4 regions of the Blautia acetica genome follow, and region 4 is predicted to be linked to each of the others. Evidence: riboswitches for the same ligand, from Rfam matches in the RefSeq annotation. Region 4 holds a riboswitch; each other region holds the start of a gene.

Region 1 (3,178 bases), on a different contig from region 4:
CAGAAGAAAGACCAGGCGGCAGCAGATGCAGCTGCAGGTAAGATTGATGCTATCGGGGATAAGATTACTCTGGAAAGCAAAGCAGCCATTGAAGCAGCCAGAAAAGCCTATGACGCTTTGACAGATGCTCAGAAGAAGCTGGTAAGCAAAGAAACTCTTGCCAAGTTGGAAAAAGCAGAGGAAGAGTTGAAGAAACTGGAAGATAACAACCAGAATCCAAACCCAAACCCAGGCAAACCGGAAAGTGTAAAAATGCTGGTAAATGAAAAATACGGCGTGAAACTGGAAGGAGAGGGTCTGACCTCTGATATGGAACTGGCAGTTACTCCAATCGGAAAAGACAATGCAGACGTAGAAAAGATGAGAAAAGAAATTGCTTCTGACAAATCCGTATTCCGTCTGTACAACATCAAACTCACAAAGAATGGAAAAGAAATCGAACTTCCGTCTGCGTGTGTATTATCCATTCCGGTAGGAAAGGATTATAATGGCAAAGAATTGACTGTACTTCACTGCAGCGATTCCAAAGTGGAAAAACTGACCGGAAAGGTAACCGATGAAGCTGTTTCGGTAGAGGTAAAGAGCTTAGACAGCTTTGGCGTAGTCATTGACACACCGGCCTCCAACGGAAACAATGGTTCCGGAAACCATGGAAATAACGGCAGCAATGGAAGTGGAAACAATGGAAGCGGAAACAGTGGAAGCGGTACATTAAAAGGCACAGGTGCCAAGACAGGTGATGAAGCACCAATCAGCGTTCTGCTGCTCATGCTGGCAGTATCCGCGGCAGCTTTTGGAACAGCTGTTTATAAGAAAAATAGACAGCAGATGAAATAAGGACAGCAAAAACGGCAAAGTTCTTCGGGACTTTGCTGTTTTTTACAAATTCCTTGACATTTTCTGCCTGTTTGTGTAGTATGGTAATAGATTCATAACTGCATACACATGATGGTCTCTGCACGCAGAAAATGCAGAGTTAAAAGGGAAATCGGTGGAAGTCCGATACAGTTGCCTCTGCTGTGATGTTGACGAAGAAACAGTTGCCATTGAACTTACAAGAAGTTTGAGAAGGCGTTTCCGAGGGTGAGACTAAGTCAGAATATCTGCCATTATTTTAAAAATATTTCCGGGCGGAGGAGATTTTGTTGTTGTATGCATTTTAAAATTTCATAATTCAAAAGAACAGAGTTCCTTTACCGGAAAATGGTGAGGGGGCTCTTTTTTATGTGTATCAGGAAAGATAGAGGAAGGATGAGAGCATGAACAGAAAAAAATTAAAGCTTGTAGTGTCAGCCATGTCCATTCTGCTGGCAGTGCAGTCTCCGGGGGCAGTTCTGGCAGATACAGGACAGGAGACAGCTGTGGAGGCACAGGTTTCCACAGAAGAAACGGTATCAGAACCGGGTACGGAAGAAATATTAAACGGCATGGGCACAGAAATCACACAGGAGTCTGAAGGTTATCAGGAGGAAATCCTTCCGGGAACTGCGGATGAGGTGCTGCCGGGAACCGGAGAAGAGGAAAGTCAGATTTTGCGGGGGACTGCAGACATTGCCGAGGCCCAAAATCCTACCGTCCAGGAAGCTCTTGATAAGGCGGAAAAGTATCTGCAGTCTGCGGTGACTTCTCCGGTGGTGGATACTATTGGAGGCGAATGGTCTGTGATGGCCATGGCCAGAGCCGGATACTTGAGCGACACGGCAAAAGCAAATTATCTGGCAAATTTATATATGAAACTAGATGACACAAACGGAGTGCTTCACAACGCAAAATATACGGAATATTCCAGAGTCATCATGGCGCTGTCCTCTATTGGAACAGACCCTTCCCGGATAAATGGCTATAATCTGCTGAAGCCATTAGCAAAATTTGAGAAGGTGAATCAACAGGGCATTAACGGAACTATTTTTGCCCTGATTGCGCTGGATACGAAAGATTACGAAATTCCTGAGCGAGAAGGAGAAGGAACCCAGACTACCCGGGAAAATCTGATTCAGAAAATCCTTTCACAGGAACTTTCCGGCGGCGGCTGGGCTTTGCAGGGGAAAGTGGCAGACCCGGATATTACTGCTATGGCTATGCAGGCGCTGGCGCCGTATAAAGAACGGGCAGACGTTGGTGCGGCTTTAAACCGGGGATTGGATAAGCTGGCTTCCATGCAGGACGCAGACGGCGGATACGGCAGTTCTTACATTTCTGAAGGGGAAGAACCGGTAAAAAATCTGGAGAGTACGGCACAGGTCGTGATTGCTCTGTCAGCCATTGATGTATCTCTTTTGGAACAGGATAAATTTATGAAAAACGGAAAAACCCTGCTGGATGAAATCCTGAGATTCCAAAAAGAAGACGGTTCTTTTGAGCATATAAAAGGCGGCGGCAGTGATGCCATGGCAACCGACCAGGGAACTTTAGCCCTTCTGGCCTGGTCCAGGGCGGTAAACGGGCAGACCAGTCTGTACGACATGACAGATACAGAGACCCCCGATGAGGGAACGGAATCGGAAGAAAATATAGAGGCCTTCCGCAGTAAACTGAATGCGCTGCCGGAACAGATTACACTTGCAGAAAAACAAAGGGTTTATAATCTCAAAGTCGAACTGGAACTTTTGAAAGACTTTGAAGAAAAAGAAAGTTTCCGCAACATTTTGCAGGCAAAGGGAGAAGAAATAGACAGACAGGAAGCAGAAGTAGAAGCGTTGGATCATCGCATCTGGAATGAGTTAAATCCTTTGAAGATTACTTTAAAAGAAAAAGATACCGTGGAAGAACTGCTTTCTATTTATCATACGCTTCCCGAAAATAATAAGTCTTTTGTCACAAGAATCGATGACTTGAGAATTGCAGAAAGCATTGTGGACAAGCTGGAGAGAGGCATTATTGGAAAGGAAATTTTTGAGAAAGCCCAGGCTTCCAGAATGGATTATATTTATGAAGGAGAAGGCTACACCATTCGCGTAAAAGGAAAGAAGATAGCAGAACCGGCGGATATGAATGCAGAGGTGGAAATTCAGCAGAAAGAAGACGCCCTGCAGTTTGCGCTGAAACACGAAGGCGCGCTTCCCGGTGAAGTGGAAATTTCCATGCCCTGTACGTTTAAAGACGGTGTGTTTATGTTGTATAACATCAACGGGAATGAGATGCAGTGGACCGGCGCTGTGGACGGTGTGCTGACCTGTGA
Region 2 (3,178 bases), on a different contig from region 4:
CACCGGGAAACCTGGAATACTCCCAGACAGAGGTAGAGCGTCTCCTCCTGGAAGTGGATACAGGAATTGCAGAAATCCGTACAACCACGGGAAATACCATTCGGATTCTGGGAGTCCGGGAAGACGATACGGTAAGCCGCAGCTCCGATAATAAGGAATTGTATATAGAAGCCGAAGGCGACCATGACAGCGAAAAGACAAAACTTGTGATAGAAGTACCGGAAAATAAAACATTCAAAGATCTGGAGCTGGTTTCCGATACGGCTCAGATAAAAACAGTGGGAAAACTGCGGACCGATAAGGCTTATCTGGAAACAGATACCGGAAGTGTGCAGGCAGAGTATCTGGAATTTCAAACAGGAGAAATAGAGTGTTCCACCGGAAATCTCCAGGTGAAATGTGCCGGAAAACTAAACGATTATACCGTTTATGCAGAAAGCGACAGCGGCAATCTGGTTCTGGATGGAAAGGAGTATGTGGGTTACCAGGAAGGCGTTTTCGGAAATGCGGACAGCCAAAAGACCATAGACGTGTCAAATGATATGGGAAATATGGAAATCGAGTTTGAAAGTAAATAAAAAATAGAAGCAAGGAAAGGAGTTATCATATGTCTGATAAAAGATTGTATCGTTCCTCTGTAAATTATATGTTGGCAGGGGTCTGCGGAGGAATTGCAGAATATTTTAATATTGACCCTACTTTAATAAGGCTGGCATGGATTATCTTGACCTGCATGAACTGCGGCACAGGAATTGTGGCTTATATCATTGCAGCCATTGTAATTCCAAAATAAAATTTACAGACGGTATAAAGTGAGAAAAAAGGGTCATACTCCAGTTAGAAAGGAGTGTGGCTTTTTTATGGCAAAGAAAAAAGAAGAAAAAATTGATTTAAACAATATTCCGGAAGAGGAAAAAATAAAATATGAAATTGCCGGAGAACTGGGACTTTTGGACCGGGTAGCTGCAAATGGCTGGAAAAGCCTGTCTGCAAAGGAAACGGGACGTATCGGCGGGCTTATGACAAAACGCCGAAGAGAACAGCAAAAAACAGGAGAAAATTAGGAAAAGTGCTTGACGCGGCTTGGAGGCAATGGTATTATAATCAATGTATAATTCCATAAACCTATTAAGTGCACCGTGTTGACCGCACAACACTGGTGAAAAGGGAATCAGGTGTGAGTCCTGAGCGATCCGGTCACTGTATTTGGGGAGTGATGCCGCAGAAGTCCATTGTACGAAGCAGTACGAGAAGGAGCGGCAAAGCGATGAGCCATGAGTCAGGAAACCTGCTTAGTAGTAGTAAGGTGATAACTTCCGTGCAAAGTTTGAAATCCCTCACACTGTTTACAGACAGTTGACGAGTCCGCTTTCACAAGGAAGGTGGATTTTTTTATGGAATTGCCGAAAGGTGAACCTGAACTTATAGAATTATGCATTGATTAAATGGCAGGTGGTATATTCCCTGATTCTATGTTTCCTGTTTGGCTGTTTACAGGTTTTGTTTTCCCGCAACAAACAAAACCGCGCATCCTCCGCAGAGAGCAGGAAAGCTTCGTGACCGGAATCAGGGAGTGTCCATCAAAAAGATTTCTACATAGTCTCTTATCCGCAATTCAGCGGGAAATTTCAAGTTATAGTATTTATGGGAAAAAATATAAAAAGGAAAATGGGAAAGTGCATTGTCTGACAGACATTTCTATTTCTAATGTTCAGTTTGATGGAAACAAACAGGAAATTTTTATTGCTGTTCCTTTTATGACTTGGCCTGCAGGGTTGGAGGCGATGAGTTTGTACTGTTTCTGCCGGACACCATGGATATAAAGTTGTATAAAAGAAATGCAGGAAGGGGTGTCGGTAAATACCGATTTTTAAGCTCTAAATCTTAAAAAACCCCTTAACTGCATTTTTTAAAGCGCACTTTTTCTCATTTTTCGTATATGTCTTACCAGCAGAAGAATGCAAACCAGGTCAATGACCACAACTGCAATAATGGATTGCATACCATAGTAAATACCGGCAGTTTCTGCAATTTTACCGATAATGGACGGCATGAGAATAGAGCCGAAACTGGCAAGAGTGAGAATGAAACTCCAGGCCAGAGAATATTTTTGGATAAGGCTTCCGGAAAAGGAAACCGTAGTGGGATAAAGCCCTGCCATACTGAAGCCAAAGCCCATAATTCCCACAAGAATCAGCGGTGTAGTGGAACTGAACAGCAGTAGGATTAAAAATCCCACCAGTCCGAAGCCCATGACAAGCAGCAGCCATTCCTTATGAACTCTGGTGGAAAGCCAAGCCGTTAAAAGGCGGCCAGCTAGAATCATGACCCATAAAAGGCTGGCCGTGACCTGAGAAAGAGATGCGGGCAGCAGTCCGGTATCCTTAAAGTAAGTAATCATCCAGCCAATTACTCCCTGTTCTGCACAGAGATAGAAGAAAAGAGTCAGTGTGCAGAGATAAAACAGCGGTTCTTTGAAAAAAGCAAAATCAGCAGCTTTTTTTATCTGTTCTTCTTTTTTTTCTTTAACAGAATCAGGAATCATAAAATACATGACCCAGCTTAAAACCCCCATAATCAGCATGAAAGAACAGGCGTAAATCCAGTTATCGCTGTTTGTCCGCGTCATGGCAAGCAGCAGAAGCGGGAAAGTAAAGGCGCCGACAGCAAACATGGCATGCAGGCCATTTAAGAGCGATGCCTTACCGGGAGCCAGTTCGTTAATGGAGGTGTTGCAAAAATTACTGGTAGCGCCCCGGGCCATACCGGTGAGGAAAAAGGCCAGTGCCAACATAAAATTATTGTCAGAAAGAAGAATGACCAGGTAGGAAAGGGCAATGAAAGAATTGAAAAAAAGAATGCTTTTCTTTCTTCCCCAGACCTCGGATAAAGCGCCGCAGGCAAAGCTGGAAATCAGATTTCCTACGGAATGAAGGCTGACAATCATACCGCAAAAAGCATAGGCCAGTCCCCGGGAATCCCGGATATAAGGCAGGAGTGAGCCAATGGAGAGTGCAAGCATACCATTTATGATGAAGACGCCGTAGCTGCACAGAAATTGTCTGTTTTGAGTTTTGTCTTGAAACAATGATAAGTCCCCCTCTTTTTAAAATTGAAAATGCAAAATCGAGTATAGTCTAAAACAAATCTGCAGTTTCGTCAATGGAAGAATCCCACT
Region 3 (3,178 bases), on a different contig from region 4:
ATTGGACGTGACGGAAAGGCAAAATGCCGTCCCTTTATGTTCTGCTTTGAAAAAGAGGGGAAATTATGGTTTTGTACCAATCACACCAAGGATGTTTTTAAGGATATGAAAGAGAATCCCTATGTGGAAGTGACCGTATCCAGCCCGGATTATACCTGGATTCGATTGAACGGAAAAGCTGTTTTTGAGGATAATCGGGAGGTAAAAGAAGCCTGCATGGAGAATCCTATTGTAAAGGGACAGTACGAAACCGCAGACAATCCGATTTTTGAAGTGTTTTATTTGGCAGAAGCAAAAGCGGTTCTTGCAGATTTCTCCGGTAACCCGCCGAGAACCTATACATTTTAAGGATATTTTATAAGAGAAACGGGGGATTTTTATGACTGCACAGGAATGTTTGAAGTATATTGTGAAGGAACTGCATACTGTGGTGTTTTCCACAGTGGATGAAAAAGGCTATCCCGTCACTTGCGCCATTGATATGATGGATGGAGATGAAAGCAGTCTGTATTTTCTGACGGCCAGAGGAAAGCAGTTCTTCAGTCGCCTGAAAGCCAACAGACATATTGCGTTTACCGCCCTCCGGGGAAAAGATACCCTTTCCAGTATAGCGGTTTCCGTACAGGGAGAGGCAAAAGAACTGGGCAGCGGCAGAGTGGAAGACTTGTTTCAGAAAAATTCTTATATGTATGAAATTTATCCCACACGACAGTCGAGAGAAGCTTTGACCGTTTTTCAGATTTACAGGGGCCGGGGGGAATGGTTTGATTTGTCAAAAAAGCCCATAGAGCGCTTTGACTTTTCTTTCGGAGAAGCCAGCCGGAAGCAGGAGGGATATGTGATTACCCGGAAATGTATTCACTGCGGTGTGTGCAGTCAGACTTGTCCCCAGCAGTGTATTGACGTCGCTGCCGGGGTTATCAGGCAGCAAAATTGTCTGCACTGCGGAAACTGTTACCGCAGATGTCCGGTTAAAGCTGTAGAAAGGAGAGGACGAGGTGACACAGAGTGAAAGAAGACTTAAAAAGTGTATCCATAACAAATTGTGATACATAAAGTGTTGAATTTTCAAAATCTTCCAGTATAATTAGGGGCAGAAATCATAACAGGATATAAGTTGCGCAAGCATTCATAGAGAAACCGGTGCAAGTCCGGTACGGTCCCGCCACTGTAACAAGGAGTTTTTGCAGCGTATGCCACTGAAGGAAAACTTTGGGAAGGTGCTGTAGAAGCGGTGAGTTGAAGTCAGGAGAACTGCTTATATCTTTGGGAAGTTTCTCACGGCTGATGAGAACTCTTAAAATACGGTTAGGTACAAATAACAATATCGAATTTTATGAGTAGAGACAGTCTGTATATGCATATATCAGATTGTCTTTTTGCCGTTATAAAAACAGGAGGTGGAAGATTTTGAAAAAAGAAAACCTGGGCAGGCGGCTTTTGCAAATCGTAATTGTGCTTTTTGGAATCAGCTTTTTTACCTTTGGCCTGACCTATTTGTCCCCTGGTGACCCGGCAGAAATTATGCTTACCGAATGTGGAAATATTCCCACACCGGAGCTTTTGGAGCAGACCAGGGCAGAACTGGGGCTGGACAAGCCTTTTCTGGTGCAGTACGGAAACTGGTTAAAAGGGGTGCTGACCGGTGATATGGGAAAATCCTATTCCATGAAGGTTCCGGTGGTGGAAAAACTGGTATCCTGCTTTTTTCCTACCCTCAAGCTGGCACTGGCATCTTTGCTTATTATGATATTGTTTTCCATACCACTGGGAATATTGTCAGCAGTTTATCACAACCGCTGGCCGGACTATCTGGTGCGGGGCCTGACTTTTTTCGGCGTTTCGGTTCCCAATTTCTGGATTGGTCTGATTCTGCTCAGTATTTTCGGGGTGCAGCTTCGGTGGGTGACCGTGTCCGGGGGAAGTACCGATTTTAAATCCCTGGTGTTGCCGGCTGTTACCCTGGCTATTGCCATGTCTGCCAAATACACCAGACAGGTGCGGATTGCCGTGCTGGAAGAGCTGCAGCAGGATTACGTTACAGGGGCCCGTATGAGGGGACTTTCAGAGAAAAAGATTTTGTGGAAACATGTGCTTCCCAATGCTACGCTTCCTCTGGTAACGCTTTTGGGGCTTTCCCTGGGCAGTCTGCTGGGCGGAACGGCAGTGGTGGAAATTATTTATAACTGGCCGGGGCTTGGAAGCATGGCGGTAAAAGCCATTTCCTGCAGGGATTATCCTTTGGTGCAGGGCTATGTTTTGTGGATTGCCCTGCTCTACATGGGCATTAATCTTTTGGTAGACCTTTCCTATGAACGGCTGGACCCAAGACTGAAGGAGGAGCGGTAAGTGAAAATTTGGAAATTTTTGAAGACAAACAGGCAGTTTACACTTTTTCTCACACTGGCTCTGGGGATTGCCGCCATTGCCGTATTTGCACCGTGGATTGCTCCCAAAGATCCCTACGAGGCGGTGATGAGCCATTCTTTGCAGGCGCCGGGAGGAGAATATCTCTGCGGTACGGATAAGCTGGGAAGAGATGTGCTTTCCAGAGTTATCTACGGCACCCGTTCTTCTCTGGTCATGACCCTTTGTCTGGTTGCCGTGATTTTTGTGGTGGGAACTGCGCTGGGAATTCTGGCCGGATATTTCGGCGGGTTTGTGGATGCCGTGATTATGAGGATTGCAGATATGATGATTTCCTTTCCCGGACTGGTGCTGGCTATTGCCATTGCAGGTCTTTTAGGACCCAGTATGGTCAATGCCGTCCTTGCCATTTCGGCGGTGAGCTGGACAAAGTATGCCAGACTGGCTCGAAGTATGGTGCTGAAAATAAAGAAAAATCTTTACATTGAGGCAGCCGTAGTAACAGGAACCCGAAATCATAAAATCATTCTGAACTACATTTTGCCCAATATGATTACCACCATGGTGGTGACTGCGGCAACAGATATCGGAACCATGATGTTGGAACTGGCGTCCCTGTCCTTTCTGGGATTCGGCGCCCAGGCTCCGGTTCCCGAGTGGGGGCTTATGCTCAACGAGGGCAGAACTTATCTGACCAAGGCTCCCTGGCTGATGTTGTATCCGGGAATTGCCATCGTCATTGTGGTTGTTGTGTTTAATATGCTGGGAGACAGTATCCGTGATATTTTAGACCCCAGACAGGAAAAGAAAA
Region 4 (3,178 bases):
ATCTTCCCCGCGCCAAACACTACGACTCTCTTTGTGCTCAGGTCTATAAACACAGGAAAAAATTTTTTATTTTCCTTTTCAGTTTTCATACAGTTTTTCCAGTCCTTCCACGCAGTTTAAAAATTCCTTTTCTTCCAGAGAATCCTTCAGCCCGAACATCATTTTGTTAACCACCTTTGCCGCAGCTGTATCAATGGCCTGCAGCAGATTTTCCCGGTCTTTTTCTTCCATGGGAGTTTTCCGCAGAATTTTCAGTATCCGGAGATTTAAATCCTGCACCGCCTCTGCCTTAATGTCCTGGATTCTGGGAATTAAGTCTCTGCCGCCATACCAGTTGTAAAAATCCTCCATCTGTTCCTGCAAAATTTCCCCGGCTTTTTCCAGACTCTGCTGCAGCTTCGGAGAAACCGCATCAATCTTAAAGCTGTCTATGTCGTACAGGGTAATACCGGAAAGTTCTCCGGCAGAGGGTTCAATATCTCTTGGTACGGCCAAATCAATCAATACCAGATGTTCCACGGGCGGGACGGTTTCCAGAAGCTCCCTGGTCAGTGTATAGTTAGGACTGGCCGTAGCGCTGACAACCAAATCGCACTGAGGCAGAAATTCTCCCCGGTCACCGTAATTAATCCGCTCACAGCCCTTGGGGATATTGACAATGCCGCTTCGATACTGGCGCACCGTAACCGTCACCTCTGCACCTGCTTCTCTAAGAGCCAGCGCCGCCACCTTGCCCATTTCTCCGTTTCCGATAACCATGCAGGTTTTGCCAGACAAGGAAAAGCCCTTTTCCTCCAGGCAGTGAATGGCTTGATGAATCACGGAACTGTTGCCCCTGGAAAAGATGACTTTTGTCTTTACCTTCTTGGCTGCCGTCACCGCCATGCGAAACAGTACCTCCAGCACATTGTCCGTGCAGTAGGCTTCCCTGGACAAACTCAGAGCATCCTTTACCTGGGTAATGATCTGGTCTTCTGCCAGAATCTGGGATTTCAGACCGCTGGTAAGATAAAAAAGATGTTCTACTGCTTCCTCTTCTGTCCTTTCCGCAAAATACTGTGCATATTCTGCCGGTTCTTTCCCTTTTTCCCGGCACAAAAATTCATAGAGAGAACCCTGCCAGTCTTCCGTGGTGCTTGCCCAAATTTCCATTCGGTTGCAGGTAGACAAAATAATACAGCCTGCAATGCCCGGTTCTTCCTTTAAATGTTCCATTGCAGCTACAGCGTTTTTCTTGGTAAAAGAAAACTGTGCGCGGATGTCCACGGCTGCTCTGCTGTAGTCAATGCCAATCATGGAAATACTCATTGTTTTTTAATCTCCCATATCTTTTGTTGCTTTTCTTAAAAATCTTTTTTCATCTTAGCATAGAATTCTTTTGGGTGCAACTTAAGTATTTTGTGATTTTTGTACAATTTCATTTGACAAAACATTGACAAAATTTCCCTATATGCTACAATGGAACAAGAATTGAATGTATAACGGTGCCTGCTATGCAGGAGAATAGGAAAGTTAAGTGAAAATCTTACACGGTCACGCCGCTGTAATGGAGGAGCTGTATTTTAATATGCCACTGTTGTAATGGGAAGGCAAAATGCAGCAAAGATACCTGAGTCAGAAGACCTGCCTTATACATGCGATTTACACAGGTTACGAACGATGGCCTTGTGTAAGAACAGGTTGGCTCATAGCATATCAATTCACCTTGCTATAACCTCTTGTTCTTCTGATGCCTGTCGGTCCCTGCCGTACAGGTTTTTTATTTTATTCATGCAAATCAGAAGGGAGAAGAAAAATGAGTAAAAATCAAAAACGTATTCTGGTACTGGCAAGCGCCTTTGCGCTTACCTTCGGCATTGTCCCAACCGTCAGTGCCATGCACATTATGGAAGGTTACCTTCCGGGAGGATTCTGCATCGCATGGGGTGTCCTGTGCGTACCGTTTCTCATTGCAGGATTCATGTCTATCAAAAAAACTTTAAACGAACACCGAAATCTGGTCACCCTGCTGGCTATGTCCGGCGCCTTTGTCTTTGTAATTTCTTCCTTGAAGATTCCTTCCGTAACCGGAAGCTGTTCTCACATGACAGGCACCGGGCTTGGAGCAATTCTGTTTGGCCCGTCTGCCGTTTCCATTCTGGGGCTGATTGTTCTCCTGTTCCAGGCTATTTTACTGGCACACGGCGGACTGACTACGATTGGAGCAAACACATTCTCCATGGCAATCGCAGGACCTTTTGTATCTTATGGTCTTTATGTTGTGCTGAAAAAGGCCAATGTGGATAAAAAAGTCTGTGTATTTTTGGCCGCATTTTTAGGTGACTTATTTACATACTGCGTGACTGCGGTACAGATGGCTCTTGCCCATCATGCGGATACCACCTTTGGCGCTGCAGTAGGCAAATTCCTGCTGGTATTTGCACCTACACAGGTTCCTCTGGCTCTTATTGAAGGCGTCATCACGGTATTGATTATCATGGGTCTGGAAACCTATGCTAAACCGGAACTTCGTGCGATTGGTTATTTAAAGGAGGGAAAATAAGATGAAGAAAAAAGTCATTCTGGCCATTCTGGTTATTTTCTTAATTGCATTTGTTCCGCTGTTTGTCTTAAAAGACGCGGAATTCGGCGGTTCCGACGATGCCGGAAGCACCGTGGTAGAGGAAGTGGATTCCTCCTATGAACCCTGGGCAACCCCCATTTTTGAAAAGCTCATTGGCGGAGAACTTCCCGGCGAAGTGGAAAGCCTGCTCTTCTGTCTCCAGACCGGTATTGGCGTAGGCGTCATTGCCTTTTTTATGGGACGTTTTGTAGAGCGTAAAAAATGGATGAAAGATGAAAACTAAAGTTCTCTGGCGAAAGGAGTTTCTATGATAGTCATTGATAAGCTGTGTTACAATTCCCGGCTTAGATATGAAAATGCCAGTGAGAAATTTGCCTTTGCAGTGATTACACTGTGTATCTGTGTAATGAGTCGTTCGACTGCGGTGGCAGGTATCGTATTAGCTGTGACAGGGATTCTTACCGTTTGGAAAGGGGGAGTCCCTGTTTTGCGTTATCTTAAGTTTCTCACCGTACCTCTGGCATTTTTGTTTTTAAGTACCATAGCCATTATGTTCAATTTAAAACAGGTCCCCATGGATTTCTTTGCCATTCCCCTTGGAAACTGGTATCTGAC

The links. A riboswitch is a leader RNA that binds a small molecule or an ion and turns the genes downstream of it on or off. The one in region 4 is predicted to bind cobalamin.
Region 1: it holds a riboswitch for cobalamin, as region 4 does, so the genes downstream of both, WBS51_RS10625 (prenyltransferase/squalene oxidase repeat-containing protein) here and WBS51_RS08470 (energy-coupling factor ABC transporter permease) in region 4, are expected to answer to the same signal.
Region 2: it holds a riboswitch for cobalamin, as region 4 does, so the genes downstream of both, WBS51_RS04565 (hypothetical protein) here and WBS51_RS08470 (energy-coupling factor ABC transporter permease) in region 4, are expected to answer to the same signal.
Region 3: it holds a riboswitch for cobalamin, as region 4 does, so the genes downstream of both, nikB (nickel ABC transporter permease) here and WBS51_RS08470 (energy-coupling factor ABC transporter permease) in region 4, are expected to answer to the same signal.

What each region holds. Positions count from the first base shown of each region.
Region 1 is NZ_JBBEWO010000015.1:12,899-16,076, forward strand. Features, by position in the region: gene WBS51_RS10620 (DUF4430 domain-containing protein) at 1-837, shown strand, start outside; cobalamin riboswitch at 933-1,125, shown strand; gene WBS51_RS10625 (prenyltransferase/squalene oxidase repeat-containing protein) at 1,260-3,178, shown strand, end outside.
Region 2 is NZ_JBBEWO010000004.1:178,340-181,517, forward strand. Features, by position in the region: gene WBS51_RS04550 (DUF4097 family beta strand repeat-containing protein) at 1-578, shown strand, start outside; gene WBS51_RS04555 (PspC domain-containing protein) at 608-793, shown strand; gene WBS51_RS04560 (small, acid-soluble spore protein, alpha/beta type) at 861-1,064, shown strand; cobalamin riboswitch at 1,114-1,310, shown strand; gene WBS51_RS04565 (hypothetical protein) at 1,446-1,823, shown strand; gene WBS51_RS04570 (MFS transporter) at 1,910-3,088, opposite strand.
Region 3 is NZ_JBBEWO010000015.1:890-4,067, forward strand. Features, by position in the region: gene WBS51_RS10580 (pyridoxamine 5'-phosphate oxidase family protein) at 1-348, shown strand, start outside; gene WBS51_RS10585 (pyridoxamine 5'-phosphate oxidase family protein) at 380-1,012, shown strand; cobalamin riboswitch at 1,098-1,276, shown strand; gene nikB (nickel ABC transporter permease) at 1,411-2,349, shown strand; gene nikC (nickel transporter permease) at 2,350-3,178, shown strand, end outside.
Region 4 is NZ_JBBEWO010000010.1:65,008-68,185, forward strand. Features, by position in the region: gene WBS51_RS08460 (precorrin-2 dehydrogenase/sirohydrochlorin ferrochelatase family protein) at 1-53, opposite strand, end outside; gene hemA (glutamyl-tRNA reductase) at 79-1,308, opposite strand; cobalamin riboswitch at 1,465-1,645, shown strand; gene WBS51_RS08470 (energy-coupling factor ABC transporter permease) at 1,796-2,542, shown strand; gene WBS51_RS08475 (energy-coupling factor ABC transporter substrate-binding protein) at 2,544-2,846, shown strand; gene cbiQ (cobalt ECF transporter T component CbiQ) at 2,871-3,178, shown strand, end outside.